DNA from 2 places in the Mesorhizobium sp. WSM4841 genome. Region 2 is predicted to be linked to the other one. Evidence: predicted binding sites of a transcription regulator. Region 2 holds the regulator's gene; the other holds the start of a gene.
The links. The regulator PhoB, encoded in region 2, activates phosphate uptake and scavenging genes when phosphate is short. The targets are predictions, from matches to a motif close to TGTCATNNANCTGTCAT.
Positions count from the first base shown of each region.

Region 1 (14,576 bases), on a different contig from region 2:
TGCCCGCGGCCATGCCGATGATGCGGTTGCAATAGGTGCGCGCGGTATCCAGCGTGTGCAGATTGGTGACGACGGTGAGGCCCTCGCGCAGATTGATGTCCTGCAGCGAATCCATCACCACTTTGGCGTTGAGCGGGTCGAGCGAGGCGATCGGCTCGTCGGCGAGGATGACTTTCGGCTGCTGCATCATGGCGCGGGCAATCGCAACGCGCTGCTGCTGGCCGCCGGACAACGTGCCGGCCGGTTGCAGCGCCGTGCGGGCGATGTCGAGACGCTCGAGCGCCGCGATCGCCTCGGCCCGTTCCTCGCGGGAGAAGACACCGAGCAGATTGACAAGGGTCGAGCGGTGATTGAGCCGGCCGAGCAGGACATTGGTCAGCACGTCGAGACGCGGCACCAGGTTGAATTGCTGAAAGATCATGGCGCAATCGCGCTGCCAGCGCCTGAGCAGCGAACCGCGCAGGCTGGAGACTTCGGCGCCGTCAAAGAAAATCGAGCCCTGGCTGGGATCGATGAGGCGGTTGATCATGCGCAAAAGCGTCGACTTGCCGGCACCCGAGCGGCCGATGATGCCGACCATCTGACCGTGCGGGATCGAGATGTCGACATTGCTGACGGCGGTGTTCCTGCCAAACCGGCGGGTGACGCCGCGGATCTCGAGCGTGGCTGAGGTTGCTGGCGCTGAGGTTGCTGGCATAGAGCGGGTTCCAGTCCAGTCGCAGTTGAAGGTCTGTTAACCTTCGCTAGCGCAGCCGCGTGAAACCGCGGTGTCGGATTGATGTCAGTTTTGTTACCGTCCACAGGCTGAAGGAGGCGAGCCGGCGGCCGCGGTTCGATCGGTGAATGGTGAATGGTGAATGGTGACAAGACCGGCTTCCCAGCCGCCATTCACTATTGACCATTCACCATTCACTAGCTGCCGTATTTTTCCAGAAACGCTTCCGCCGAAAGCCCGCGAAAATCGTCGAGTGCGGCGCGCAGGCGGGCGTGGTCCCAATCCCACCAGGCAAGTGCCTGATAGCGTTCCGCCGTGCGGCGGTCGAAGCGTTCGCGGATCGGTTTGGCCGGCACGCCGCCGACGATGGTGTAGGGCGCGACGTCCTTCGACACCACGGCGCCGGCGCCGACCGTCGCACCATCGCCGACGCTGACGCCGGGCAGGATGGTCGAGCCGTGGCCAAGCCAGGTGTCGTGGCCGATGGTGGCCCGTTTGGCGCGGCGCTGCGCAAAGAATTCGCTCTCGTGCTCGGCGTCGTCCCAATAGTCAGAGGCGCGATAGGTGAAATGGTGCAGCGTCGGCCGCCAGGTCGGATGGTTGGTGGCGTTGATGCGCACACTGGCGGCGATGTTGGCGAATTTGCCGATCGTCGCGCACCAGGCGCTGCAGTCCTGCATCATGTAGGAATAGTCACCGAGCGTACTTTCCGAAAGCCGGCAGCGTTCGGCGATCTCGGTCCAGCGGCCGAGCGTCGAGTTGTCGACTTCCGCCGTTTCGTGGACCAGCGGCGTTTCCGACAGTTTTCTGGTCATGCGGCGATTTTCCCGGCGGCAAAAGCGGTCACGTCGATGACGCGGTCGGCCACTGCCTCGCGCACGTCGTGATCGTGGAAGATGCCAAGCAGGGCGACGCCGGCCGCCTTCTTGGCCGCGATCAGCGCAATCACCACGTCGCGGTTGCTGGCGTCGAGCGAGGCTGTCGGCTCGTCGAGCAGCAGGATCGGGTGCTCGGTGATGAAGCCGCGCGCGATGTTGACGCGCTGCTGCTCGCCGCCGGAAAAGGTCGCCGGCGGCAGCATCCAGAGCTTTTCCGGCAGGTTGAGCTGCGCCAGCAAGGCGCGCGCCTTGCTGCGCGCGACCTCACGGTCCTCGCCGCGCTCGACCAGCGGTTCGGCGACGACATCCAGCGCCGAGACGCGCGGCACTGTGCGCAGGAACTGGCTGACATAGCCGATCGTGAGGCGGCGCACGGCAAGCACGGTGCGTGGGCTGGCCGTCGCCAGATCGATGAGCCCGTCCTCGTGCTGGACGATGATCTGGCCTGCATCGACGGCATAGTTGCCGTAGAGCATCTTCAGGATCGAGCTCTTGCCGGCGCCGGAGGGGCCGCCGAGCACGGCGCATTCGCCGCTCCTGATCGAGAACGACACGCCGGCGACGACAGGCAGTCTGATGCCGTCGCGCAGATGCATGGTGAAGCTCTTGGCGACATCGGCGACGACGAGCGGGGTTGCCATGATCACACCTGCAGTATGGAAGAAACGAGAAGCTGGGTGTAGGGCGCGCGCGGGTCGTCGAGCACGCGGTCGGTTAGGCCGCTTTCGACGACGCGGCCGTCCTTCATCACCATCATGCGTTGCGACAGCAGACGCGCCACCGCAAGGTCGTGGGTGACGACGATGGCAGCCAGGCCGAGATCGGTGACCAGGCCGCGCAACAGGTCGAGCAGGCGCGCCTGCACGGAAACGTCGAGGCCGCCGGTCGGCTCGTCCATGAACACCAGCCGCGGCCCGGTGACGAGGTTGCGGGCGATCTGCAGGCGCTGGCGCATGCCGCCGGAAAAGGCCCGCGGTTCGTCGTCGATACGGTCCTCGTCGATCTCTACGCGCGACAGCCAGTCGACGGCGGTAGCGCGGATTTTGCCATAGTGGCGATCACCTACCGCCATCAGCCGCTCGCCGACATTGGCGCCGGCCGACACCGTCATGCGCAGCCCGTCGGCAGGGTTCTGGTGGACAAAACCCCAGTCGGTGCGCATCAGGAAGCGGCGCTCGGCCTCGCTCATGCGGTAAAGCTCGCGGAACTGGCCGTCGCGCATGCGATAGCTGGCTGTGCCGGAGCTCGGCAGCAATTTGGTCGACAGGCAGTTGAGCAGCGTCGTCTTGCCGGATCCGGATTCGCCGACCACTGCCAGCACCTCGCCCGGCCAAAGGTCGAAGCTGACGTTCTCGCAACCAATGCGCGAGCCGTAGAATTTTGACAGCGCTGAAACGCGCAGCAGCGGTTCGTCGCTCATTGCGCCGGCTCCGTTTTTTCCAGGGCAAGAGGGGTTTCAGGCGCGAGGTGGCCGCGATGGCCTTGCTCGCGCCGCTTCTCGCAATGGTCGGTATCGGAGCAGACGAACATGTGGCCACCATGGTCGTCGAGGATGACCTCGTCGAGATAGACGTTCTCGGCCGCGCACAGTGCGCAGGGCTGGTCGAAGGTCTGCACCTCGAACGGATGGTCCTCGAAGTCGAGGCTGACTACCTCGGTGAAAGGCGGCAGCGCGTAGATGCGCTTTTCGCGGCCAGCGCCAAACAGCTGCAGAGCCGGTGAACGGTGCATTTTCGGGTTATCGAACTTCGGCGTCGGCGACGGATCCATCACATAGCGACCCTCGACCTTGACCGGGTAGGCGTAGGTGGTGGCGATGCGGCCGTGCCTGGCGATGTCTTCGTAGAGTTTTACATGCATGAGGCCGTATTCCTCCAGCGCATGCATTTTCCGCGTTTCCGTCTCGCGCGGTTCGAGGAAGCGCAGCGGCTCGGGGATCGGCACCTGATAGACCAGCACCTGGCCCGATGTCAGCGGATGTTCGGGAATGCGGTGACGGGTCTGGATGATGGTCGCCTTGGCCGTCTCGGTGGTGACGGCGACATTGGCGACCTTCCTGAAGAAGGCGCGGATCGAGACGGCATTGGTGGTGTCGTCGGCGCCCTGGTCGATGACCTTCAGCACATCGTCGGGGCCGATGATCGAGGCGGTGACCTGGACGCCGCCGGTGCCCCAGCCATAGGGCATCGGCATTTCGCGCGAGGCGAACGGCACCTGATAACCGGGAATGGCGATGCCCTTGAGGATCGCGCGGCGGATCATCCGCTTGGTCTGCTCGTCGAGATAGGCGAAGTTGTAGGTGGCGATATCGGTCGGTTGTGCGGTCATTCCGCGGCCTCCCTTTTTTCTTCCATCTTGCCGCCGTTCTCGCGGGCGTCATGCTCGGCGCGCATGCGGCGCACCAGATCGAGCTCGGCCTGGAAGTCGACATAGTGCGGCAGCTTGAGGTGCTCGACGAAGCCGGTCGCCTGGACATTGTCGGAGTGCGAGATGACGAACTCCTCGTCCTGGGCCGCGGCGACGACGTCTTCGCCGAATTCGGTTGCACGAAGCGCGCGGTCGCATAGCGCCATGGCCATCGCCTTGCGCTCGCTCTGGCCGAAGACGAGGCCGTAGCCGCGGGTGAATTGCGGCGGCGCCTTGGCCGAGCCCTTGAACTGGTTGACCATCTGGCACTCGGTGACACGCGCAGAACCGAGCGGTACGGCGAATGGCAGCTCCGGCACGTCGAGTTCCAGCTCGACCTCGCCGATGCGAACCTCGCCGACGAACGGATGGTTGCGGGCATAGCCGCGCTGGGTGGAATAGCCGAGCGCCAGCAAAAAACCCTCGTCGCCGCGTGACAGCGCCTGCAGGCGGATGTCGCGCGCCATCGGAAATTCCAGCGGCTCGCGGGTGATGTCGCCGGGGATATGGTCCTGCGGCATGTCGCCATCAGGCTCGATCAGGCCTTCGCGGGCGAGGATGGCGGAGACGCGCGGCATGGCGTCCGCGTCGCTGGCACGCTGCAGCGGCTCGGCGACGTCGCCGCCGGCGGCGAGTTCGGGATCGAGCAGCCGGTGGGTGTAGTCGAAGGTCGGGCCGAGGACCTGGCCGCCAGGAAGATCCTTGTAGGTCGCCGACACGCGCCGCTCCACCAGCATCGCGCCGGTGTCGATCGCCCTGGTGTAGCCGAAGCGCGGCAGCGTGGTGCGATAGGCGCGAACCAGGAAGATCGCCTCGATCACGTCGCCGCGCGCCTGAACGATGGCCAGCGCCGCCAATTCGCGGTCGTAGAGCGAACCTTCGCTCATCACCCGGTCGACGCCGAGCGCCAGTTGCTCGACGATCTGGTCGAGGCGAAGCGCCGGCACCGAACGGTCGCCGCGGCGGCGGTCGGCGAGCAGGGCGTGGGCGTTGGCAATGGCCGCTTCACCGCCTTTTACCGCGACATACATATCACGCCTCCATCGTCTTGATGCGCGTCGTGCGCGGCAGGCAGGCAACGCCTTCCGGGGTGGCGAGGATAATGTCGACACCACGGGGAAAACGCTGGTTGTTCTGCTTCCACTGTTCGACGAAGTGGCGCGGCATTTGCGCCGGCGCGATTGTCGCGGTTCTTTCGATGCCGGGACCTTCGACCAGCAGAGGGGCGCCTGAAACGAGATCGCTCACCTGCAGAATCAGCGTCGTCGAGCGGTCGGGATAGTCCTGGGTGCCTTGCGAAAAGCCGTCGAGCGCCATCATCTCGGCCGGCGTGGCGATCAGCGCGAAATGCGCATCGGCTGGCGTGTTGGCCAGTGGCGCGCCGGTGTGGAAGCCGAGCCAGGATTTCACCGTCGCTGGGGCCTGCAAAACGAGGTCGAGCCAGAGCGGCGTGTCGTTGTCGCACAGTGCCAGCGCGATAGCACCCGCGGTGACCGACAGCGGCGCCGGCGGGCGGGCAAAGACCGGCAGGGGCTGCAGGGTGCCCGGCCGCGCCATCGCATCCATCACGGCGCGGAACACTGTCTGGGCGTCGAACACCGGATCGGCAAAGCCGCCCTCGATCGCTTGCGTTGCGATGTCCATCAGTCTTCTCCGCGTACCATGGTGAAGAAATCGACCTTCGTTGCCGCCGTCTCGGCGCGCCGCCGCTCGCGTCCGCTGGCCAGTGCGGCCTGCAGCGGTGCAATGAGTTTGGTCTCGATCTCGTTACGGCGGGTGGGATCTTGCCAGAGCGCGTCGGCGATCGCCGCCAGTTTTGCTTTCTGCTTGTCACGGCCGAGCGCGTAGCAGTGGCCGACCTGTCCGGATGCGAGCCGGACGGTGGCGCGGGTGACCGTCGCCTCGCCGACGTTGAACGGCGCGCCGCCGCCGCCGATGCGGCCACGCACGGTGACCAGGCCGGTTTCGGGTCCGCGCAGGAGTTCCGCTTGCGAAGGCAGGCCGGCTTCGTTCCAGAGGCGGACGATATCGTCGCCGGTCGATTGCGCCAGCGTCGCCATGATGGCCTTGCGCTCAAGCTGCTGATCGCGCGCTTCCTGTTCTCGCATGGCCGCCGTTCCTTCTCATTCGAATTTGTATAATGATGTAGACAATTATACAAATTATACCTATTCTCTAAAGCCTGTCCATGACGGATGGATGACACGGCGCAAAAGCTCGGGGCAAAGAGATGATCGGTCAGCAGATGGCCAGCAGCTTGGAGCGGCGCAGCGGCGTCTCGCTGTGGCGGCAGATCGCCGAGCAGATCATGCATTCGATCGCCGTCGGCGACTTTGCCGAGAATGCCGCGTTGCCACCGGAAGTTGCACTGGCCGAGCGCTATGGCGTCAACCGCCATACGGTGCGCAGCGCCATCGCCGCACTGGTGCAGGATGGCGTGCTCAGGGCCGAACAGGGGCGCGGGACTTTTGTGTTGTCGCGCAAGCGCCTGTCCTATCCGATCGGCGCGCGCACCCGGTTTTCGGAGGGCTTGCAAGGGCAGGCGTCGGAGCGTCGCAGCGTGCTGCTCGAATCGGCGGTCGAGCCGGCCAGCCGGCGCGTCGCCGAAGGGCTGGGGCTCGCCAAGGGTTCGACTGTCATACGCCTCGAGACACGCGGCGAAGCCGATGGGCAACCGGTCTCGCGTGCCACCGGCTGGTTTGATGCGGGACGCTTCGCCGGCATCGATGCCGCCATGGCCGAAACCGGATCGGTGACCGCCTCATTCCAGCGTTTCGGCATCGGTGACTATCTCAGGCAATCGACGGTGTTGTCGGCCCGCCACGCGGACGCCGCCGACCTTGCCGATCTCGATCTGCAGCCCGGCGCCATCGTGCTGGTTACGGTCGCAGTCAACGTTACCCCGGACGGCCAGCCGATCCAGTTCGCCGAAACGCGGTTCCCGGCTGAGCGGGTCGAGCTCAAGATATCGGCGCTTTAGGTCTGGTCTTATCCGACCTGGATGACGGCCTTGATCAGGCCGGATTTCTCATGCGCCCAGCGGGCGAGGTCGCGCGGTGTGTCGCCAAGCGTCGTGCGATGGGTGACGAGCTTTGCCAGCGGTACAGCACCATCGCGGATCGAAGCGGCGACATGATCGAAGTCGACGCGCAGCGCGTTGCGGCTGCCGATGAGCGTCATCTCGCGCTTGTGGAATTCAGGATCGGAAAAGATGATGTCGTCCTTGACGACGCTGACCAGGACCAGCGTCCCGCCATGCGCGACATGGGCGAAGGCCGACTGGACGGACTTGGTGTTGCCGGTGGCATCGAAAATCACGCCAAAACCTTCGCCGCCGGTCGCCTTGCGCACCAGATCGGTCGCAGACTGCCGCGAACCGTCGAGGGTGGCGAAGCCGAGTTCGCTTGCGGCGAAGCCCAGCCTTTCCGCGCTCATGTCGAGCAGCGTCACGTCGAGACCGGCGATACGGGCAAATAGCGCCGTGCCGAGGCCGATCGGCCCTGCGCCGATGACCAGCGTGCGCGCGCCGGGATCAGCCAGCGAGCGGCGCACGGCGTGCGCCCCGATCGCCAGGAATTCGACGGCGGCGGCATCGGCCAGCGACAGGCCTTCTGCCGGATAGAGATTTTGCGCCGGCACCAGGATCCGTTCGCACATGGCGCCGTCGCGGTGGACGCCGAGCACTTCGATCCTGACGCAGCAATTCGGCTTGCCCTGGCGGCAGGCGATGCATTTGCCGCAAGCGAGATAGGGGTTGATGATCACCGGTTCGCCGACGGCCAGATCGACGCCTTCGCCGGCCTCGATCACAGTGCCGGAAACCTCGTGGCCCATGATACGGGGATAGGCGAGGAACGGATGCTTGCCCTCGAAGATGTGATAGTCGGTGCCGCAGATGCCGACATGACTGACCGCGACCAATGCCCAGCCAGAGGGCGGAGTGCCTGGCGCCGGGCGGTCTTCCACAACAAGCTCACCGGGCGAACGGCAGACGACGGCTTTCATGTTTTGATCCAGTCGGTTCATGGCACCGCCGGCCCCGTTAGCGCCGGCCAGCGGTTGTTAAAATGGTCTACTTGCCGCGGCGGCGCAGGCCGTCGAAATAGACGATGACGATGATCAGCACGCCGGTAATGATGCGCTGCCAGAAGGCATTGACGTTCAAGAGATTGGCGCCGTTGTTGATGGTGGCGAGGATGAAAGCGCCGAGCAGCGGTCCGTGCACCGAGCCGACGGCGCCGAACAGCGAGGTGCCGCCGATCACTGACGAGGCGATCGCCTGCAACTCCCAGCCCTCGGCCTGCGTCGGATTGCCGATGCCGATGCGCGAGGCAAGCAGCACGCCGACAAAAGCCGCGCACAGGCCAGACAGCGTATAGGCCATGTAGATGGTACGCTGGACGTTGACGCCGGAAAGCCGCGATGCCTCGGCGTTGGAGCCGACCGAGAACAGATACCGGCCCCAGCGGCTGTGATGCAGGAAGATGTAGGCCGGGATACCGACGAGGATCACCATCCAGAACAGATTGGGGATGCCGGCGAAGGAACTGCGCGAAAATGTCTGGAAGGCATCGTTGTTGATCGAGATAGAGTTGCCGTTGGTCATCAAGAGGCCGATGCCGCGCAGCGAGGTCAGTGTCGCCAGCGTGATGATGAAGGGTGGCAGGCCCATCTTTACGATGCCGAAGCCGTGGAACAGGCCGATGGCGACGCCGACCAGCAAGGTGATCAGGATGGCGAGGAAAATCGGCACGCCGGCGTTGATCAGCATCGCCGCGATGACGGTGGCGAAGCCGACCACGGCGCCGACGGAAAGATCGATGCCGCCGGTGATGATGACGAAGGTCTGGCCAACCGCCAGGATGGCGATCATCGAACCTTGCCGCAGCAGGTTCGAGATGTTGTTGGCGGAGGCGAAGCTCGGCGTCGCCACCGACAGGATGACCCACAACAATACCAGCAGCGCCAGCAGCGTCAGCCCGAACAGGGCGTTGTAGTTGCGTTTCGGCCTTTCGGCCGGGATCGCCTCGGTGCTCATATCTGTCCTCCCGGTTTTTCTTGTTTCTCGGCCAGCGCCTGGGTGAGGATCTCCTCATGGTCGGCAGTGTGGAAACCATGAGTGGCCACCAGTTTGCCGCGCCGGAACACATGCAGCGTGTCGGCCAGTTCATAGACCTCGGGCAGATAGGACGAGATAAGGATGATGCCGGCGCCCTTGGACAACAGTTCGCCGAACAGGCGGTAGATCTCGGCCTTGGTGCCGACATCGACGCCAACTGTCGGCTCGTCGAATATGAACAGCTTGGCGCCGTGCGCCAGCCATTTGCCGATGACGATCTTCTGCTGGTTGCCGCCGGACAGGCTGGAGGCGAGTGCGTTGCGCGTCGGCGTCTTGATCCTGAGATTGGCGATCTGGCGATCCGCCTCGGCCTTCTCCTGTGCGCTGGAGATCAGCAGATTGCTGGAGATGCGCTTGTAGATCGGCAGATTGAGATTGAGGCCGACCGGCAGGTTGAGGCAGAGGCCCTGGTCACGGCGGCTTTCCGGCGCCAGCGCCATGCCGAGCCTGATAGCGTCATGCTCGGAGTTGACCTGAACCGCCTTGCCCTCCCAGAGGATCTGGCCGGCCGACTTGCGGTGACGGCCGTAGAGCGTGGTGACGAACTCGCTGCGCCCGGCGCCGATCAGGCCGTAGAGCCCGACGATTTCTCCGGCACGGACCGACATCGAGACATTTTCGAAGCCCTTGCCGGAGAGATTTCTGGCTTCGAGGAGCGTCGCGCCCGGGGTAAAATGCTCCTTGTGATAGACTTGCTCGATCGAGCGGTTGATCATCATCTTGACCAGTTCGGCGTCGTTGGTCTCGGCGATGTTCCTGGTGCCGACAAGCGTGCCGTCGCGCAGCACCGAGACGCGGTCGGCGAGCTCGAACACCTCTTCCATGCGGTGGCTGATATAGATGATGGTGACGCCTTCGCCCTTCAGCCGGCGGATCAGCGTGAACAGCTGGTCGGCTTCCTTGCGGGTGAGATAGGCAGTCGGTTCGTCGAAGATCAGGAACTTGGTGCCGCGCACGGTGGCACGGGCGGCGGCGATCAGCTGCTGCTGGCCTATGGTCAGGTCACCCAGCACGACATGCGCCGGCAGATCGAAGCCGAGATCGTCGATGATCTTCTGCGCTTCCCTGACCATGGCCCGCTGCTGCAGGATGCCGAAGCGGGAATCTTCCTCGCCGAGGAACATGTTGGCCGCGACAGTGAGATGGCGGCACAGAACGACCTCCTGATGCACGGCATTGATGCCGAGCGCCATCGCCTCATGCGGCGTCGCCAGCGCTGCCGGCTTGCCCTCCCAGATGACGTCGCCGGAGGTGCGCGGCATGACGCCGGTCAAAAGCTTGATCAGGGTGGATTTGCCGGCACCGTTCTCGCCGACGATGGCGTGGATTTCACCGGATTTGAAGGCAAGGTTAACCGGCTTCAGCGCGTGCGTGCCGGGATACTGCTTTTCCAGTCCCTTGAGTTCGAGGATCGTCCTGCCCGGTTCCAGCGTTGGGGCCGGATGCAGTTCCTGCGCCGTCGTCGTCATGACAATCCTCCCAGATCGGCCTCACGAGTGGCACGAGTGTAGGTCGTTTCCGGGGCAAAAAGCCCCGGAAACGGTGCGCCAATGCCGATGCTCAGTCGAGCTTCGGATTGAGCAGCGCGTCGATCTTCGGATCCTTCATGTTGGCCTTGGTGACGAGGTTGGCGCCGGTGTCGACATTGGCCTCGACCTTCTCGCCCTTCGAGGCAGCGAGCGCCGTCTTGATGCCGTCATAGCCCATCCGGTACGGATCCTGGACGACGAGGCCGGAAATGACGCCGTCATTAAGGAACTTGACCAGCTTCTCGTCGCTGTCGAAGCCGATCAGCCCGACCTTGCCGGCAAGGCTGTTCTCGGCGATCGCCTGACCGACGCCCTGCGCCATGATCAGGTTGGAGGCGAAGATGCCCTTGAGGTTCGGGTTGGCGGTGATCAGGTCGGTCGCGATGTTGAGGCCGGTCGTGGCCTGGCCGTCGGCGTATTTGTCGGCAATGAGCTTGAGGCCGGGATATTTGGCGGCAAGCTGTTCCTTGAAGCCCTGGGCGCGCTGTTCGAGCGAGCCAGCGCCGGGAAGCGCGGTGATCAGGGCGACGTCGCCCTCGATTTTGCCGCCATTGGCTTCGGCGATCGCGGCCGCCAGCCCGTCGGCGGCGACGCGGCCGCCCTGGATATTGTCTGTGGTCAGGAACGAAGTGAAGGCCTTGGAGTCGGCGCCGGAGTCGATGCCGATGATCTTGACCTTGGTGGCCGCCTCATCGATCGGCTTGCCGAGCGCCTTGGCTTCGGTCGGTGCGATGACGACGGCAGCCGGGGTGCCGGCGACGGCGTTTTCAAGGATCGAGATCTGGCCGTTGACGTCGGTCTCCGCCTGGGCGCCGAGTTCCGGCACGTCGACGCCGAGGTCCTTGCCGGCTTTGCGGGCGCCGGCCAGGACGATCTGCCAGTAGAAAGAGGTGGTGTCCTTGACGATGATCGGAATGGTTACGTCCGCCGCCGAAGCCGGCGCCGAATGCATCACGCCGGCAAGCATCGAGGCGGCGGCGAGCGCCACGAATGCGCGGCGGTTGAGAATGCTGGTCACGAATTTCATTAGACTTCCTCCCTAAGTCGCCCGGTGAACGTTGCGGAAGCCCGGTTTGGATAGGCGCTGCCCAAACAGAACTTTATCAATAAAAAACATTTACCGTATTTTGATAGTGCATAGGTTGGGTCGACGCAAGCGGTGTTTCGCATCGCCCTCCGTATGCCTCGACCGGAAGGGAGTGCCGATCCTCATTGGAAACCCTCCAGATCCTCTCCGAAAAGGAATGGAATATTAATTCCAGCAACCAGTCAAGATGGAATATTCATTCTTTACTTGCGGGCACGATTGTGACGCCTCTTGATCGCACCGTCCGCCGTTTAACCGGCGAAGGCCGCAGCGCATCAGCCAAGTTTCTGAACGACCGTGTAGGGATCATATTTGGCGAAGTCGGTTTCGGGCACCTGGACGTCGAGCAGTTGGAGATTTCGCGCCAGATTGGTCGGTTTGGCGGTGCCCGTCAGCACAGAAGCCACCACAGGCTCGTGCAGCGGGAACTGGAACGCCGCCGCGGCAAGCGGATAGCCGCCCTCGGCGGCGATTTTTTCCATGGCGCCGACGCGGTCAAGAATGTTCTGGGTAGCCGGCAGGTAATCGAAATGCGCACCCGGCACCGGGCCGATCGCCAAGATGCCGGAATTGAAGACGCCACCGATGATCAGCGAGGTTTGCAGTTGCCGGCAAAGCGGCAGCAGTTCGGCTTCGGCGGTGCGGTCGAGCAGCGAGTAGCGGCTGGCGAGCAGGATGCAGTCGAGCGGCGCCTGGCGCAGGACATCGAGACAGATCTGCACCTCGTTGACGCCAAGGCCGTAGGCGGAAATGACCCTGGACGACTTCAGCTCTTCCAGCGCCTTCAGCCCGCCATCCATAAACTGGCGGAAATGCAGCTTCGTTTTCTCGACGCCATGCGTGTAGACGCCGATGTCGTGGACGAACAGGATGTCGATTCGATTGAGGCCAAGCCGCGCATAGCTGAACTCGACCGAACGCATGATGCCGTCGTAGGAATAGTCGTAGTCGAGCGCAAAGGGCAGCGGATCGACATAGGAATGGTCCGGAATCTGGTCTTCCGGCACCGGCCGCAACAGGCGCCCGACCTTGGTCGACAGCACGTAGGAGTCCCGCGGCTTGTCACGCAGGAAATCGCCGAAGCGGCGTTCCGAAAGGCCGAAGCCGTAGAAGGGCGCCGTATCGAAATAGCGCAAACCGGCATCCCAGGCGACCTGCAGCGTCTGCATCGCCGCCTCGCGCGGGCAAGCTCGGTAGAGGCCGCCGACCGCCGCGCCGCCGAAGCTGACCTCGGTTATTTCCAGCGCAGTGCTGCCAACACAGCGTTTCTTCATGCAAAGCCTCCCACCGGCCATTTGCCTGGCCCGTCTATGTCTCTGGCCCGTCTATGTCTTAAGTCAGTTAGTGGCTGGTCTAGAGGGTCGCTCCGAGGTGCCAGGGCACGAACTCGTTGTCGCCGTAGCCGAACTCCTCACTCTTGGTCTTGCGGCCGGAAGCCGTCTCGACGATCAGTTCGAAGATCTCGCGGCCCATGCCGGCGATGGTCTTTTCGCCCGAGGCGATGACGCCGCAATTCACGTCCATGTCCTCTTCCATCACGTGGTACATGGTCGAGTTGCTGGCGACCTTGATCGACGGTGTCGGCCGGCAGCCGAAGCAGGAACCGCGGCCAGTGGTGAAGACGATGACGTTGGCGCCGCCCGCGACCTGGCCGGTGGCGGAGACCGGGTCGTAGCCGGGCGTGTCCATGAACACCAAGCCGTGCCCGGTGACCTTCTCGGCATAGCCGAAGACACCGTTGAGCGGCGTCTGGCCGCCCTTGGCGACCGCGCCCAGCGACTTCTCCAAAATGGTGGTCAGGCCGCCGCGCTTGTTGCCGGGCGACGGATTGTTGTCGATGGAAGCGCCGTGCTTGGCGACATGGTCTTCCCACCACTTCACATAGCCGTCCAGCTTGGCGGCGATCTCCGGGCTCGCCGCACGATAGGCGAGCAGATGCTCGGCGCCGTAGATTTCCGTCGTCTCCGAGAGGATGCCGATGCCGCCGACGCCGGCCAGGATGTCGACGGCGGCGCCCAGCGCCGGATTGGCGGTGATGCCGGACATGCCGTCGGAGCCGCCGCATTGCAGGCCGACGACGATCTCGCTGACCGGAATCGGCTCACGCTCAAGCTTGCCGACCTCCTCGGCGATCTCGGCCAGCACGACCAACGCCTTCTCGACCGATTTGCGCGAGCCGCCGGCTTCCTGGATGTTGAAATGGCGTTTTCCCGCAGCGACGCCCTTCTGGCCATAGAGGGTGAGCTGGTTGACCTCGCAGCCGAGACCGACCATCAGCACACCGCCGAAATTCGGATGGCGGGCATAGCCGGCCAGCGTGCGGTGCAGCACCATCATGCCGTCGCCGGTTGCGCTCATGCCGCAGCCCTGGCCGTGGACGATGGGAACGAAGCCGTCGATGCCCGGATATCTGGGCAGCAGCGTGCGGTTCGCCTCGTCGGCGATGGCGTGGCAAACGGTGGCCGAGCAATTGACGCTGGCGAGAATGCCGATGAAATTGCGCGTGCCGGCACGGCCGTCGGAGCGACGGTAGCCCATGAAGGTGCGGGCGCGGTCGGCCTCGGTCGCGTGCACGGCTTCGCTCGGCGGCACCACCGGCAAACGCCCGGACTCGAAGACCAGATTGTGCGAATGGACATGCTCGCCGGGCGCAATGTCCTGGGTGGCGCGGCCGATCGCCTGGGCGTATTTGACCACGGCCTCGCCGGCTGCGATCGGCTTGATCGCCACCTTGTGGCCAGGTTCGATCAGCGCCGTGGCGACGGCGGCGCCCGGCAGCACCGCGCCGATCTCGATGCGGCCATTGGCGACCGCGACATTGTCGGCGGGAGACAGAAGAATG
Region 1 is NZ_JBVVQC010000014.1:87,238-101,813, forward strand. It holds gene phnC (phosphonate ABC transporter ATP-binding protein) at 1-697, opposite strand, end outside; gene AC0L14_RS18280 (DapH/DapD/GlmU-related protein) at 913-1,530, opposite strand; gene phnL (phosphonate C-P lyase system protein PhnL) at 1,527-2,234, opposite strand; gene phnK (phosphonate C-P lyase system protein PhnK) at 2,237-3,013, opposite strand; gene AC0L14_RS18295 (alpha-D-ribose 1-methylphosphonate 5-phosphate C-P-lyase PhnJ) at 3,010-3,921, opposite strand; gene AC0L14_RS18300 (carbon-phosphorus lyase complex subunit) at 3,918-5,030, opposite strand; gene phnH (phosphonate C-P lyase system protein PhnH) at 5,032-5,643, opposite strand; gene phnG (phosphonate C-P lyase system protein PhnG) at 5,643-6,107, opposite strand; gene phnF (phosphonate metabolism transcriptional regulator PhnF) at 6,230-6,979, shown strand; gene AC0L14_RS18320 (zinc-binding alcohol dehydrogenase family protein) at 6,988-8,004, opposite strand; gene AC0L14_RS18325 (ABC transporter permease) at 8,072-9,037, opposite strand; gene AC0L14_RS18330 (sugar ABC transporter ATP-binding protein) at 9,034-10,587, opposite strand; gene AC0L14_RS18335 (ABC transporter substrate-binding protein) at 10,679-11,674, opposite strand; gene AC0L14_RS18340 (aldo/keto reductase) at 12,010-13,008, opposite strand; gene AC0L14_RS18345 (UxaA family hydrolase) at 13,088-14,576, opposite strand, start outside.
Region 1: a site for PhoB is predicted at 6,188-6,204, ahead of phnF (phosphonate metabolism transcriptional regulator PhnF). Genes of this name have one in related genera too.

Region 2 (14,576 bases):
CCGGAATGGCGCGCGAGGAGGGTTGCGAGAATGCGCTTGTCGGTCTGAACAGGACGGTCCATGGACGTCCGGCGATGGTGATCTCGCGAGAAACCACCAGCCTGTCACCGAAGCTCGACGCCGGCGGCGTTTCCGACTGGAACAAAAGATGGTCGGCATCCACCTTGCCGTCATAGATTTCGATGTTCACCGGCAGCAGCGGCGTTCGGCTGAGCGCGGTCTGGAACAGATCGCGGGCGCGGAAGGCCGCATAAAGAAAGCCTGATGTCGAGGATCTGGACGCATCGATGCCGTCCTGGGCGGTTTCGACGTTGAGCCGCACGAAGACCAGGAAGCCGGTGAAGGTCTGCGCAGCACCTGTTTCCTGGCCCAGCTGCACGCGCCCGCTCGCGTGCTGCTGGTTGTCGGCCATCGCCCTTTCGATCGCCTCGCGCCGCACCGGTTCGGTGAACATGTCGTAGCCGATGCTGGATTGATTGGAAGGATCCAGCGGCTCGAACAGCGTGATGGGCGTACGCCATGGCAGCGTTGTCGTAGCCGGATAGATCGCATCGCTGGCGCCATAGTCGTGCAGGATGGCACGCTCGACGGCTGCCTCGTCGCCGGCTCTCACCAGCCGGAGAAAGCCGACACCGCGCAGGCCGGTAAAATTGTCGTTGATACCAAGCGCTTCGAAGAACGCCTTGAACTCGCCCCGCGAAATGCCGCCATTGCGCGCCTCGAACAGCGCATGGGTCGATCGCAGCAGCGACAGATGCAGGTCGATGCGGCTGTCGATCCGGTTGAGCGCGTCGTCCGCCGTCGCCTCGAACTTGATGCGCGCTGCTTCCTGCGTGGCGAAATAGGCGAATCCCGCCATCGTCAGGCTGATCAGCGCGACGGCGATGAAAGCGACGATCGGGAAGAACTTCTTCAAGTTGCTGCTGCGGCCCATGGTTCCCCATCTTATGGGCAAGTCCCCGTGGCAACACAATGGCGCGGCCAAACCATCATGACGACTGGCATATCACATGACAGGTATTTGACGCTTCAGGCGGCGATCTTCAGTGCACCTGGGCCCGGAATGGCACCGGGCGGGCACTTGCCCAAAATGATCATGCCGAGCACCTCGTCCTGGGTCACGTCGCTGGTGCGCGCCGTGCCGACGACCCGACCATTCTTCATCACGCAGACGCGGTCGGCAAGCTCGAACACATCGTGGATGTCGTGGCTGATCAGGAAGATGCCGATGCCGTCGGCCTTGAGCTGCATGACCAGTTCGCCGACCTGCGCCGTTTCCTGCGGTCCCAATGCCGCCGTCGGCTCATCCATGATCAGGATTCGGGCGTTGAACAGGATGGCGCGCGCGATTGCCACCGACTGCCGCTGGCCGCCCGAAAGCTTGACCACCGGCTCCTTGAAGCGCTGGAAACGGGGATTGAGCCTGCCCATCACCTTGCGCGCCTCGGCCTCCATGGCGCCGTCGTCGAGCGTGCCCCAGCCGGTCATCAGCTCGCGGCCGAGGAAGAGATTGGCGGCGGCGTCGACATTGTCGGCGAGCGCCAGCGTCTGGTAGATCGTCTCGATGCCGTATTTCTTGGCGTCGCGCGGATTGGAGATCGAAGCCTCTTCGCCATTGACGAAGATCTGGCCCGAATCGCGCTTGTAGGCGCCGGACAGGATCTTGATCAGCGTCGACTTGCCGGCGCCGTTGTGGCCAAGCAGTGCCACGACCTCGCCCGGGAAAAGGTCGATCGACGCATCGTCGACAGCACGAATGCCGCCAAAGGCAATCGAAATGTTGCGCATATCGATCAGTGGCGTGGGCGCAGTTGTGTCAGCCATGATCGTTCCTCCCTATGGTTTTTGCTTGAGCACGGTCTCGTCGAAACCGGCGTCCAATTTTCGCTGACGCGGCGCTTCGGCTCGGGATCATGCTCAGACCCGCTTGCGGTAGACGGTGTCGAGCCAGACGGCGACGACCAGGACGGCGCCGACGACGACGCTCTGAAGCGGTGAATCGATGCCGAGCAACACCATGCCGGACTGCAGCGACTGCATCAGAAGTGCGCCCAGCATCGCGCCGAGCACCGTGCCGGAGCCGCCGGCCAGCGACGTACCGCCAATGACCGCAGCCGCGATGACCAGCAACTCGTCCAGCGTACCCAGCGCATTGGTCGACGCATTGAGACGGGCCGACGCAATCGCCGCGCTGATCGCGGCCAGCACGCCCATGATCATGAACACCTTCATGGTCACCCAGCGCGTGTTGATGCCGGCGAGTTCCGCCGCTTCCGGATTGCCGCCGATGGCAAAGACATAGCGGCCGAAACGGGTGCGCCTGGTGATGAAGGTCATGACGATGCCGACAGCGACCGCGATCAGCACCGGTATGGCGATGCCGTGGGCGATGAACAGGCCGCCTTCGGGAACGGTGATGCCGGTCCGCTGAGCGTACTGGCGAACGATGCCGATCGGCCAGGGGTAGGAATTGGCGATCCAGACGGCGCCAAGGATGGCGGCGCAGGCGACAACACCAAGCAAGCTCTCCGCCCAGACTGGCCGCAGCGGGAACTTGAACCGCTTGCGCTGTGACCGGCCGTTGAGCAGCATCAAGGCGACGGCCACACAGGCGAGAATGCCGACGATCCAGCTTGCGGTTGCCCCGATCGAGCCACGCGGCCCGCCACCCATGAGCTGGAATGTGGCGTCGAGCGGCGCGACGGTGCGCCCGCTCGTCATCAGCCACGCCATGCCGCGCCAGATCAGCAGGCCGCCCAGCGTCACGATGAAGGCCGGAACCTCGAGATAGGCGACGATGAAGCCCTGGAGCGCGCCGATCATGAGGCCGAGCGCTACGCCGGCAGCCAGTGCGATGATCCAGATCCAGGGATTTCCAAGCTGGAAGCCCATGACCTGGATGAGGAATTCGGCCTGCGCGACGCCCATCACCATGCCGATCACACCTTCGACGGAGCCGACCGAAAGATCGATGTTGCGCATCACGATGACCAGCACCATGCCGGTCGCCATGATCGCGACCGAGGAGGTCTGCACCGACAGGTTCCAGAGATTGCGCGGCGTAAGGAAGAGCCCGCCCGACAGGATGTGGATTCCAACCCAGATGACCAGCAGCGCGCCGACCATGCCGAGCATGCGTATATCGAGCTCGGTTGCCTTGAGGAAGCGGCCAACGGAGCTGAGCTCGGATTCACGCGCCCGATCGGCAGCTGTATCGGCGGCCGGCGTGTTGGAAGTCGTGTCGGTCATGATGTCCTCCCACCGGGTTGCCGTCTGCCGCGGATGCCGGAAGCAGCTTGGAAGTTAGCCGCGAGAAGCGGAAAAACAATTCTTTCTGAAAAAACGCCGCGGCGTGAAGCCGCGGCGTTTCAGGCTTCTTGCGAAGGCCGGATCAGTTGCAGACCGGGACGGTGCCCGCTGCCACGCCGGCGCAGACCTCTTCCTTCTTGATCCAGCCGGCGTCGATGACGACGTTGAGATTGTCCTTGGTGATGGCAATCGGCGTCAGGAACAGCGACTGGACGACATTGCCGCCCGGCGTGGCGAAGTCCTTGACGCCCGCAATGTCTGTCATCTGCTTGCCGTCGGCCAGCTGCGAGGCGATCTCGGCAGCGTTCTTGCCGAGCTCGCGCGCGTCTTTCCATACTGATACGGTCTGCGTGCCGAGCGCGATACGGTTCAGCGCGGCATGGTCGCCGTCCTGGCCCGACACCGGGACGGATCCGGCCAAGCCTTGCGCCGTCAGCGCCGCGACGACGCCACCAGCGGTGCCGTCATTGGCAGCAACCACGGCATCGACCTTGTTGTCGTTGGCGGTCAGGAACTGTTCCATGTTCTTCTGAGCGTTGGCGGGAAGCCAGCCGTCCGTATAGGCCTCGCCGACATTCTTGATCTTGCCGCTGTCGATCGCGTCCTTGAGCACTTCCATGGAGCCGGCGAACAGAAAATCGGCATTCGGATCGGCGCCCGAGCCCTTGATGAAGACGTAATTGCCTTCCGGCGCCACCTTGAACACTTCGCGGGCCTGCATGCGGCCGACTTCCTGGTTGTCGAAGGTCAGATAGAACACGTCCTTGTTCTCGATCAGCCGGTCATAGCCGACGACCGGAATGCCTTCGTCCAGCGCCTTCTGCACCGCCGGCCCGATGGCCGAGGCATCCTGCGCAAGGATGATCAGCGCGTTGGCGCCCTGCGAGATCAGGCTCTCGACATCGGTCAGCTGCTTGCCGGGATTGGACTGTGCATCGGCGGAAATATACTTGTCGCCGGCGGCCTCGATCGCCGACTTCATGGCGGCTTCGTCGGTCTTCCAACGCTCTTCCTGGAAATTCGACCACGAAACGCCAATGACCTTGTCCTTGGCCTGTGCGACCGACGCGAGCGTCAGCGACATGGCGACCCCCGCCAGAATGGCGGCTGCGAATCTCTTCATGATATCCTCCCTGCGCCGCGTACGGCGCGACCAACTGGCCCGAAGGCCGGCACAAAGGCCCCCTATTTTTTCGAGCCTCGAAAAAATACTGGTCCAACCGCGAAGCGCTGTCAACATCAATTCCGATGGATTTTGATGTCCCTGCCGACTTATTTCGAGACTCGGAATAAATAATGACAGGGCCTGCTGCTTCTGCCACTATTTGTCGGACATTACCGACGGCTTCCGATTCATGAGCGGCCGCGGCAATAGGGAGGAAGCAAAAGAATGTCGGTTGGAATCCGTCATGACGATTTGCGCCGGCGTAACCGGGCGATGGTGATTTCTGCGGTACGCCGGGCCGGCCAGCCGTCGCGGACCGAGATCGCCGCAACCACCGGCCTCAGTCATTCGACCATATCGGCGATCTCTTCAGACCTGATCCAGGAAGGCATCCTGACCGAGAGCAAGGCGAGCGAGACCGTTTCGATGAAACGCGGCCGACCGCAGGTCGGCCTCAGCCTCAATCCGGAAGCCGCTGCCGTATTGGCGGTCGTGTTGTCGCTGAATTTCCTGTCGGTCGCTGTCATCGATTATGCCGGACAGGTGGTCGCCGAGGAACAGCGCCGGCTGGACACGCTGACCATGTCGCGCGACGAGCTGATCGACGAATGTGTCGCCATCGTGCGGCGCCGGATCGAAGACCCCGACCTCGACGTCCAAAGCGTCGCCCGCATCGCGCTGGCGATCCAGGGCATCACCGATTCGCATGCGCGCGCCATGTTGTGGTCGCCGATCACGCCGCAGACGAACATCGCCTTCGCCGACATTCTGGAACGCGAGTTCGGCATCCCGGCCATCATGGAGAACGACTGCAACATGATGGCCGTGGCGCTGCGCTGGCGCGACCCGGATCGCTACCGCGACGATTTCATCGCCATCCTGCTCTCGCACGGCATCGGTATGGGGCTGGTGCTGAAGGGCGAACTGTTCACCGGCACCCATTCCTCGGGCGGCGAATTCGGCCACATGATTCATCGGCCGGGCGGCGCGCTTTGCCGCTGCGGGCGGCGCGGCTGCGTCGAGGCCTATGCCGGCAACTACGCCATCTGGCGCAACGCAAGGCAATTGAGCGAGAACGCAGAGCCGGTCGCCGATGTCAGCGACGCCGAGATGCGGGCACTGGCGGCCCGGGCGCGCCAGACGGACGGACCGGAGCGCGAAGCCTACCGCAAGGCCGGCGAAGCGCTCGGCTTCGGGCTTGGCAGCCTGTTCGCGCTGATCGATCCGGCGCCGGTCGCCATGGTCGGCGCCAGCGCTGCCGCCTTCGACCTGATCGAGCCGGCCCTGCGCGAGGCCATCGCCCAGACCGCCGGCGGCCAGCATTCGGGTTCGATTTCCTTCGACACCGAGACGAACGAGCTGCCGCTGATCCGCGAAGGCTGCGCCTTGCGAGCGCTGAGCTTCGTCGACCAGGAGATTTTCGCGCCGGGCGCGCAAGGGAAGTCCGGCACGATCAGGAAGGACGTGGCGTGAGTCCGAAGGCAAGGAACAAAGGCGGAATGCGACTTGGGGATGTGTTGAGATTCAGGTCAGGCCGCGCCGGAGTCGAAGACGGGCGCGAAGCGACCAGACTGGGCGAGTTCCGAGAACCGGAACGGAGCGTACTTTTGGGTACGTACCGGAAGCGCAGGAAATCGCCGGTCGCAGGCCGGCATCACCTGAATATCAGCTAGTCTTCCCTGATCGCATAGCCCGCACCGCGGATGGTGCGGATGACATCGGGCATGCGACCATTGTTGACCGCCTTGCGCAACCGGCCGACATGGACGTCCACCGTGCGCTCGTCGATGTAGATCGTCTCGCCCCAGACATTATCGAGCAACTGGCTGCGCGAGAAGACCCGACCTGGGTGCCGCATCATGAATTCGAGCAGCCGGAATTCGGTCGGCCCGAGCCGGATCTCGCTCTTCTTGCGATAGACCCTGTGCGATTCGCGATCGAGCATGATGTCGCCGACCTTCAGCACGCTGGACAGCACTTCGGGCTTGGCGCGGCGCAGCAGCGCCTTGATCCTGGCCATGAATTCCGGTGTCGAGAACGGCTTGACCAGGTAGTCGTCGGCCCCTGTCGAGAGGCCGCGCACCCGGTCGCTCTCCTCGCCGCGTGCGGTCAGCATGATGATCGGCAGCCGCTCGGTTTCGGGGCGCATCCGAAGGCGTCGGCAAAGCTCGATGCCGGAAACCGCCGGCACCATCCAGTCGAGCACCAGAAGATCGGGCACGTTTTCCTGCAGCCGGATTTCGGCCTCGTCGCCGCGCGTCACCACCTCGACCTGATAGCCTTCGGATTCCAGATTGTAGCGGAGGAGGACGCCCAGCGGCTCTTCGTCCTCCACCACCATAATGCGTGGCGCGATCATCGACCGGTCACCCCCGTCATGTCGCCGGCGCCGACATCGTCGTTTCGTCGAGCTTCGGGCGATCCGCCGGCAATTGCTGCCCGGTCACGACATAGTAGGCGTTTTCGGCGATGTTGGTGACGTGATCGCCGATACGCTCGAGATTCTTGGCGCAGAACAGAAGATGCGTGCAAGCGGTGATGTTGCGCGGATCCTCCATCATGTAGGTCAGGAGTTCGCGAAAAACCGCCGTGTATTTCACGTCGATCTTCTCGTCGGCGGCGCGCAGTTCTTTCAACGCGCCGGCGTTGCGCGACACATAGTGCTCGACCACGCCGCGGAGCTGCACAAGAACGAGATCCGCCATCGCGTCGATACCGTGCGAGAGATTACGCGGCGTGGCGCTCTGCCCGACTGCGCTGACCCGCTTGGCTATGTTCTTGGCCAGGTCGCCGATGCGCTCGAGATCGCCGGCCATGCGGATTGCGCCAACCACGGCGCGCAGATCTTGCGCCATCGGCTGCCGCTTGGCGATCAGCGTGATCGCACTATCGTCGAGTTCGCGCTGCCGCGCATCCATGATGGCGTCGTCCGAGACGACGCGCTGCGCCATCGCATTGTCTGATGCAAGCAATGCGCGGATCGAGGCTGCGACCATCGCGGCGGCGAGCTCGTCCATATCGCGGATCAGCCTGTCGATGTGCTCCAGTTCCTCGTCGAAGGATGCGACGGTGTGTTCACCCATGATACTGTCCTCGTGTTCGAAATTCGCCGCCGGACCGCTCAGCCGAATCGGCCGGTGATGTAGTCCTGGGTGCGCTTGTCGTCGGGGTTGGTGAACATCTTGTCGGTCGCGCCCTCCTCGACCAGATAGCCGAGATGGAACATCGCCGTGCGTTGCGACACGCGCGCTGCCTGCTGCATCGAATGGGTGACGATGACGATCGTGTAGTTCTGGCGCAGTTCGTCAATCAGTTCCTCGACGCGGGCGGTGGCGATCGGATCGAGCGCCGAACAGGGCTCGTCCATCAGGATCACTTCCGGCGATACGGCGATGGCGCGCGCGATGCACAGGCGCTGCTGCTGTCCGCCGGAGAGACCGGTGCCCGACTCGAGCAGGCGATCCTTGACCTCGTTGAACAGGCCGGCCTTCTTCAGGCTCGATTCAACGATGCCGTCCAACTCGGCCTTGCTCCTGGCCAGGCCGTGAATGCGCGGACCGTAGGCGACGTTTTCATAGATCGACTTCGGAAACGGGTTCGGCTTCTGGAACACCATGCCGACGCGAGCTCGCAGCTCGACGACATCGATTTTCGGGTCGTAGACATCCTCACCGTCGAGCGTGATCTTGCCGCTCACCCGCGCGATATCGATCGTGTCGTTCATTCGGTTCAGGCACCGCAAGAATGTTGACTTGCCACAGCCCGATGGGCCGATCAACGCCGTCACCTGGTTCTCGCGGACATCGATATCCACATCGAACAGAGCTCGCTTCTCGCCGTAATGAACAGAGACCTTTTCGCCCTTCATCTTGATCGAAGGGGCATTGGTTCCGCTGCTCAGTTTCTGTTCGACGCCGGCTTCCGTCATGATGTTCATATCCTCTACTCCTTACCAGCGCCGCTCGAAGCGCCTGCGCAGTATCACCGCGATGGCGTTCATGATGACCAAAAACAGCAGCAAAATCAAAATCGCCGCCGAAGTCTTCTGCTGGAATCCAGCTTCCGGGAAATCCGCCCACATGAATATCTGCACCGGCAGGATCGTCGCGGGATCGGTGAAGCCGCCGGGAATGTCGACGATGAAGGCGACCATGCCGATCATCAGCAACGGCGCGGTTTCGCCCAGCGCATGCGCCATTCCGAGGATGGTGCCGGTCATGATACCCGGCATCGCCAGCGGCAGGACGTGATGGAATACGGTCTGGACCTTGGACGCTCCGATGCCGAGCGCCGCCTCGCGGATCGACGGCGGCACGGCGCGCAACGAAGCGCGCGAGGCGATAATGATGATCGGCAGGGTCATCAGCGCCAGCACCATGCCGCCGACCACCGGGGCTGAGCGCGGCATGCCGAAGAAATTCAGGAATACGGCAAGTCCAAGCAGGCCGAAGACGATCGAAGGCACCGCCGCCAGATTGTTGATATTCACTTCGATGATCGTCGTCAGCCGGTTCTTGGGGGCAAATTCCTCAAGATAGATCGCCGCCGAAACGCCGATCGGGAAGGCGATGGCGAGCGTAACGATCATGGTCAGGAACGATCCGACGACCGCGCCCCAGACACCGGCCAGTTCCGGCTCGCGGCTTGCGCCGGTGAAGAAGAAGATCGAGTTGAACCGGCTTTCGATCAGGCCGGCGCTCTTCAGCGTGTCGAGCCAGACGATCATCTTGTCGGAAATCTTTCGCGATGCTTCCGGCGTGTCGATGACGCGCAGGAATGCTTGGCCGCTCGCGGCGGGCGCCGTGCTGTCTAGCGCCTCGATCACCGTGCCCTTTGCGACCGCCGTCCCGTTGGCCCCAGGCGACAGCGCGGTCAGCTTGACCGTACCGCCATTGAACGCGACCAGCAGCGACGACGCGCCGCTCGTCAGCGTGAGCATACCGTTTTCGCCCTCGGTCGCACCATTGCCACGCGCCAGCGTCAGCATGGCGTCGTCGCCGAAGGTCAGATCGATGTCGCCGCTGGTTTCCGAAGGGGTGACGCTTGTCGAAATCGCTTCGTCCGAACCGACGTCGGCAAGCAACCCCTTGAGATAAAGGTCGGCAAAATCGTCAAGTGGAACCGCATAGTCCACCGTTCCTCCGAGCATCCCCGGATCAGCCGCAATATCTTTGCGCAGGAAGACGCCTGTGCCGGTGGAAATCAGTCCGCGCAGCAGGCGCTTGTCCTGACGGCTCGTCACATCAGGAAATTTTGCCGTAAGCGCTTCCTGAGCGATGGCGTCGTAGTTGGCGGCGTCGAGTTTCGCCGGGTCGACCTTGGCCGCCGAAAGATCGATCGGCAGCGTCAGATAGTTCTGCCGCAGCGCCGGGATCGCCTGCGTGACGATCGTCGACAGGAGCAGCACAAGAAATAAGCCGGCCAACGCGACGGCTGCGGCGCCAAGCCATTTGAACCACGTTTCAGTGCGGTAACGACCCTTCAGCCGCGCCTTCGCGGCATCGTCGGTATGAACGCTGACCGGCCGCCGGCCGGCGCCGAATGACGCGATCGCATCAGTCATATTGCTCTCGGTATTTCTGGACGACGCGCAAAGCGACGATGTTGAGGGTAAGCGTGATGCAGAACAGCACCAGGCCGAGTGCGAAGGCTGCAAGCGTCTTGGCGCTGTCGAACTCCTGATCGCCTACAAGCAGCGTCACGATCTGCACCGTCACGGTGGTGACCGCTTCGAGCGGGTTGGCCGTGAGGTTTGCCGCCAGGCCCGCCGCCATAACCACAATCATTGTTTCACCAATTGCGCGGCTGACGGCGAGCAGCATCGCCGAAACGATGCCCGGAAGGGCAGCGGGAAGGACCACCTTGCGGATGGTTTCCGACTTGGTCGCGCCGAGGCCGGCGGAACCGTCTCGCAGGGATTGTGGAACGGCATTGATCACATCATCGGAAAGCGAGGAAACGAAGGGAATGATCATGATACCCATGACCACGCCTGCCGCGAGCGCGGATTCGGACGCGACGCTGAGGCCCAGGCTTTCGCCCATACCGCGGAAGTAGGGCGCAACCGTCAGCGCGGCGAAGAAGCCGTAGACGACGGTCGGAATGCCGGCGAGGATTTCCAGTACCGGCTTTGCCACCGCGCGGACGCTTTTGGAGGCGTAATCCGAAAGGTAGATCGCAGCCATCAGCCCGATAGGTGCGGCCACCAGCATAGCGATGAAGGTGATGAGCAACGTGCCGGCAAAGAGCGGCACCGCGCCAAAAATGTCCTGGTTGACCGCCCCGGCTTCCGTCCCCGCACCAGTGAAGGCGCTCTGCGGCGACCAGTGCGTGCCGAACAGGAACTTATAGAACGGCACCTGTTGGAAGAACCGCAGGGATTCGAAGATAAGCGACAGGACGATACCGATCGTCGTCAGGATTGCGACCACCGAACAGGCGATCAAGAATGCGCGAAGAACGCGCTCGACCACGTGGCGCGCCCGGTAGGCTTGGGCGATGCGCGAATAGGCCCAGTAAAATCCGGACGCGGAAAGCACGAACGCGACGGCCCAGATGATCCAGGTGCTGGTCGTATGGATCGATTTGTAGACGGCCGCGGCTGCCTCTTTCGTCGGATCGGCGAAGCCGACAAGCCCGCCAAAGGCCATCGCGCGAGCGTCGCGGATGAAAGCTTCGACCTGCGGAACGCCCATTCCCGACAACTCGGAGGAGAAGCGGTCGGCAATGATCGACGATTCAATTCCCGGCGTCACCAGCGACCACAACACGATCGCAAGCAGCGCGGGACCGGCAGCAAAAAGCGCCAGAAACATGCCATGTTGGCCAGGCAGCGAATGCAATCGCGCGACGTCGCCGTTGACACTGGCAATTGCGCGTGTCCGGCCGATCCAATAGGCCGCAGCGGCCAGACCTAACAGTAGAATAACGAGATAACCGACCATTCAGGACGTCCCCTCGACCGCCGGTCATTCACCGGCTCAAAGCACGGGACCTTGGTCCCGCGCTTTGGGCTTTTAGAGCATGAGGGGTCAGAGCGGATATGCGCCCTGACCCCGAAACATCAGGAGCCCATGCCTTTCAGGGCCTTGGCGTTTTCGGCCCACTTGGCGCGCTCGGCGTCCGGCAGCGGGATCAGGCCCTTGTCGGCCAGATAACCATCAGGACCCCATGCAGCCTCCGAGGTGTACTCGGCGATGAACTCCTGCATGCCGGGGATGACGCCGACATGCTCTTTCTTGGCATAGACATAGAGCGAGCGGGAAACGCCATAATCGCCGGATGCAATGTTCTCGAAGGTCGGCTCGACGCCGTCGACCTTGTGGCCCTGCAGCTTGTCGGCGTTCTGGTCAAGGAACGAGAAGCCAAAGATGCCGAAGGCATTGGGGTTGGCTTCCAGCTTCTGGACGATCAGATTGTCGTTTTCGCCGGCCTCGACAAAAGCGCCGTCTTCGCGGATCTCGCCGCAGCCCTTTTCATTAGCCGCCTTCACTTCTTCCTGGCAGGCCGCGTCCATGACGAGCTCGACGAACGCATCGCGCGTGCCAGATGTCGGCGGCGGGCCAAGCACCTCGATCTTTGTCGCGGGAAGCGACGCATCGACATCCGACCAGTTCTTGTAGGGGTTGGGGACGACCTTGCCGTCAACAGCGACGTTCTTGGCGAGCGCCTTGAAAACCTGTTCCTTGGTCAGATCGACGACAGCCCCTGCCTTCGAGTTCGCGAGTACGATGCCGTCGAAGCCGACCTTGATCTCGACCGGCGTCACGCCGTTTGCCTTGCAGGTCTTAAGTTCGCTGTCCTTGATGGCGCGCGAGGCATTGGTGAAGTCAGCGGTATTTTCGCCGACGCCCTGGCAAAACAGCTTCATGCCGCCGCCGGTGCCAGTCGACTCGACGACCGGGGTCTTGATCTTTCCGCTCTGGCCGAGCTTTTCAGCGACAGCCGTCGTGAAGGGGAACACTGTGGACGAACCGACGATTTGAATCTGGTCGCGCGCGGCGGCATAACCAGCCGACGCGGCGAGCGCAAGCGCCGCGGCCGACGCCGTAAGGAGGAATTTCTTCATGTGGCCTGCTCCTGTTCGGAAAATAGTCTCTCGGCGCCATTCCTTCGGCGCCCGCTGAGGCCAATAGCCTCCGATTATTACAGTCACATGACAGTTTGATGTCAGCCCGGTAACGCGGCACTGCCGTGTCGAAAAGGAAGCGCCGCGGGTCTCGCCGGCACAGCCGTGGTTTGCCGCTGGAATCAGCAGCTTGCACGATTTCCGGCCGACATTTGCCCTCGACAGGCGAACAATTGGCGCCGAAAAAGAAAATCCGGGCGGGAGCGCGTTGCATGCGGCCAAGGAGGTCATGGCCGCGCCATCGCCGAAACAGGTCCGTTGGGGTAAATCTGACCCTGCTTCTTGCCGGCGGTCGCTGCTCCCGCCCGTAACCGGAGGGGCGGAACTCGAATGCGCTTATTGTCCCAACCGGACGCACGCTTTGGTATGGTGCGATCGCACCATAGTCTTGCTCGCAACGCGTCGCCGAATCGCGGCTGAACTCTACGGCCTGACGGGGATGCCAATCCCGCGTTGCGCTGGATTTCTCCGTCCGCGCCGAGCCAGCGCTCGACCTTTTCGAGCAAGGCCCTGGGGCTGATGGGCTTGGGCAGGCAATCGTCCATGCCCGCCTCCGGTCGCGCTAGTCTAGGGACATTGCGGCACTTTGATTTTGCGCATGATCCCCAGCGAAATCGATTCCGATTCTCCGGGTCATGCGCTAGCCTTGCCCGCGGTGTATTCCGACGGTTGTCGGCAGAGCCGAAGCCGCGTTATAAATCCCGCAAGGGTGTTGCCGATGTTGGGACGGATCCTGCCTTTTTTCCTGTGCCCGATGCTGCTGTTGGGGAGCGGCTGTTCGCGCAGCTACGACGGCACCGTCGTCATTCCAAGGCCGCTCGATGTCCGGCGGTTCTGGGACAGGCCGCCGCAGCAGGCGCAAGCCGAACAGCAGCAGCTGCTGCAGACCGATGTCTTTCCTGTGGCGCCCGAAACGCCGAAAAGGGCGACGGCTCCCGGTATCAAGACTCCCGTGGCGCCGAGAAGGCACGTCAGGAGGATTTCCAACGATCCGCCGATGCCGTCATCCGAGCCGACAAAACCGCTCACCTGCAGGAACGTCAGCCAACCCGGAAAACGGGTCCGCATGGTCTGCGAATAGCCGGCCGGCATTCAAACGGTGGCAGCCAAATATCCCTCCTCAAACGCTGCCTGCGCACCTGACGCAGCGGTTCGGTCAGACGCGCACGCGATCGCCGAAAGTATGAACTGACTGGTGGGTTTCGGGCTGCCCGATCGATCCAGCGCCCCGATCAATCCGGTGTTACCGCCAGCCACGTTGAAACTTTATCCCGCCTTCGACGTTAAACGGCCATTGCAGCGCCGCGCGTCCGTATTTGCGGCGCCCCGCGTCTCTTTGGACGCAGAAAGGGCCGCTGTGACGTTTCGTTTGGCGCATGGTCCTTGCCGAACCGAAGGGCAGCGGAGCGAAGGTTGATCCCGATTTTGGGGTCATGCGCTGGATGGTCAAAGGAGACCGCACATGTCGATTCACTTCACTGTCTCGGACCTGACCAGAAATCTGTTTCACTCGCCCAGAAATCTGTTTCACTCGCTGGGACTGGATCATGAGCGCGCGCCGAGACCTCTCAGTCCTGAGCAAAGTCTTTTGCTGGAATGTTATCTGGCTGGCCAGATTCCGGAATCGGCCTGGAGCGACTACGTCTTCGAGGCGCCGGAATTGGCACGCCATGTCAATGCGAGACGCGCCCAACACTGACATCTCGTGAACTGGAAACCGTCCGATCGCTTGAGGTGACGCTAGCAACGCGTGGCTGAATGGCCCGCCGGGAAACGAGCGGGCTTTGCCTGGGATGACGCCCGGCTACTGTTTGGGCGAGCCGAATTGCAGGGTGAAGACGCTGCCTGCAATCCCTTGGGCGAGCGCCGGCGAAAAGCTCAGCGGCAAGCAGCGTTCCAGGGCGGCGATCGCTGCATCGACAAAGGATTGCCGTGCCTTCGCGTCGCCAGTCACATTGATGGCAGTCGGCCTGG
Region 2 is NZ_JBVVQC010000009.1:87,411-101,986, forward strand. It holds gene AC0L14_RS13350 (CHASE domain-containing protein) at 1-916, opposite strand, end outside; gene AC0L14_RS13355 (ATP-binding cassette domain-containing protein) at 1,030-1,824, opposite strand; gene AC0L14_RS13360 (sugar ABC transporter permease) at 1,918-3,249, opposite strand; gene xylF (D-xylose ABC transporter substrate-binding protein) at 3,392-4,432, opposite strand; gene AC0L14_RS13370 (ROK family protein) at 4,700-5,947, shown strand; gene phoB (phosphate regulon transcriptional regulator PhoB) at 6,144-6,833, opposite strand; gene phoU (phosphate signaling complex protein PhoU) at 6,850-7,557, opposite strand; gene pstB (phosphate ABC transporter ATP-binding protein PstB) at 7,596-8,411, opposite strand; gene pstA (phosphate ABC transporter permease PstA) at 8,424-10,037, opposite strand; gene pstC (phosphate ABC transporter permease subunit PstC) at 10,030-11,418, opposite strand; gene AC0L14_RS13400 (PstS family phosphate ABC transporter substrate-binding protein) at 11,538-12,542, opposite strand; gene AC0L14_RS13405 (hypothetical protein) at 13,321-13,683, shown strand; gene AC0L14_RS13410 (hypothetical protein) at 14,065-14,301, shown strand; gene AC0L14_RS13415 (hypothetical protein) at 14,407-14,576, opposite strand, start outside.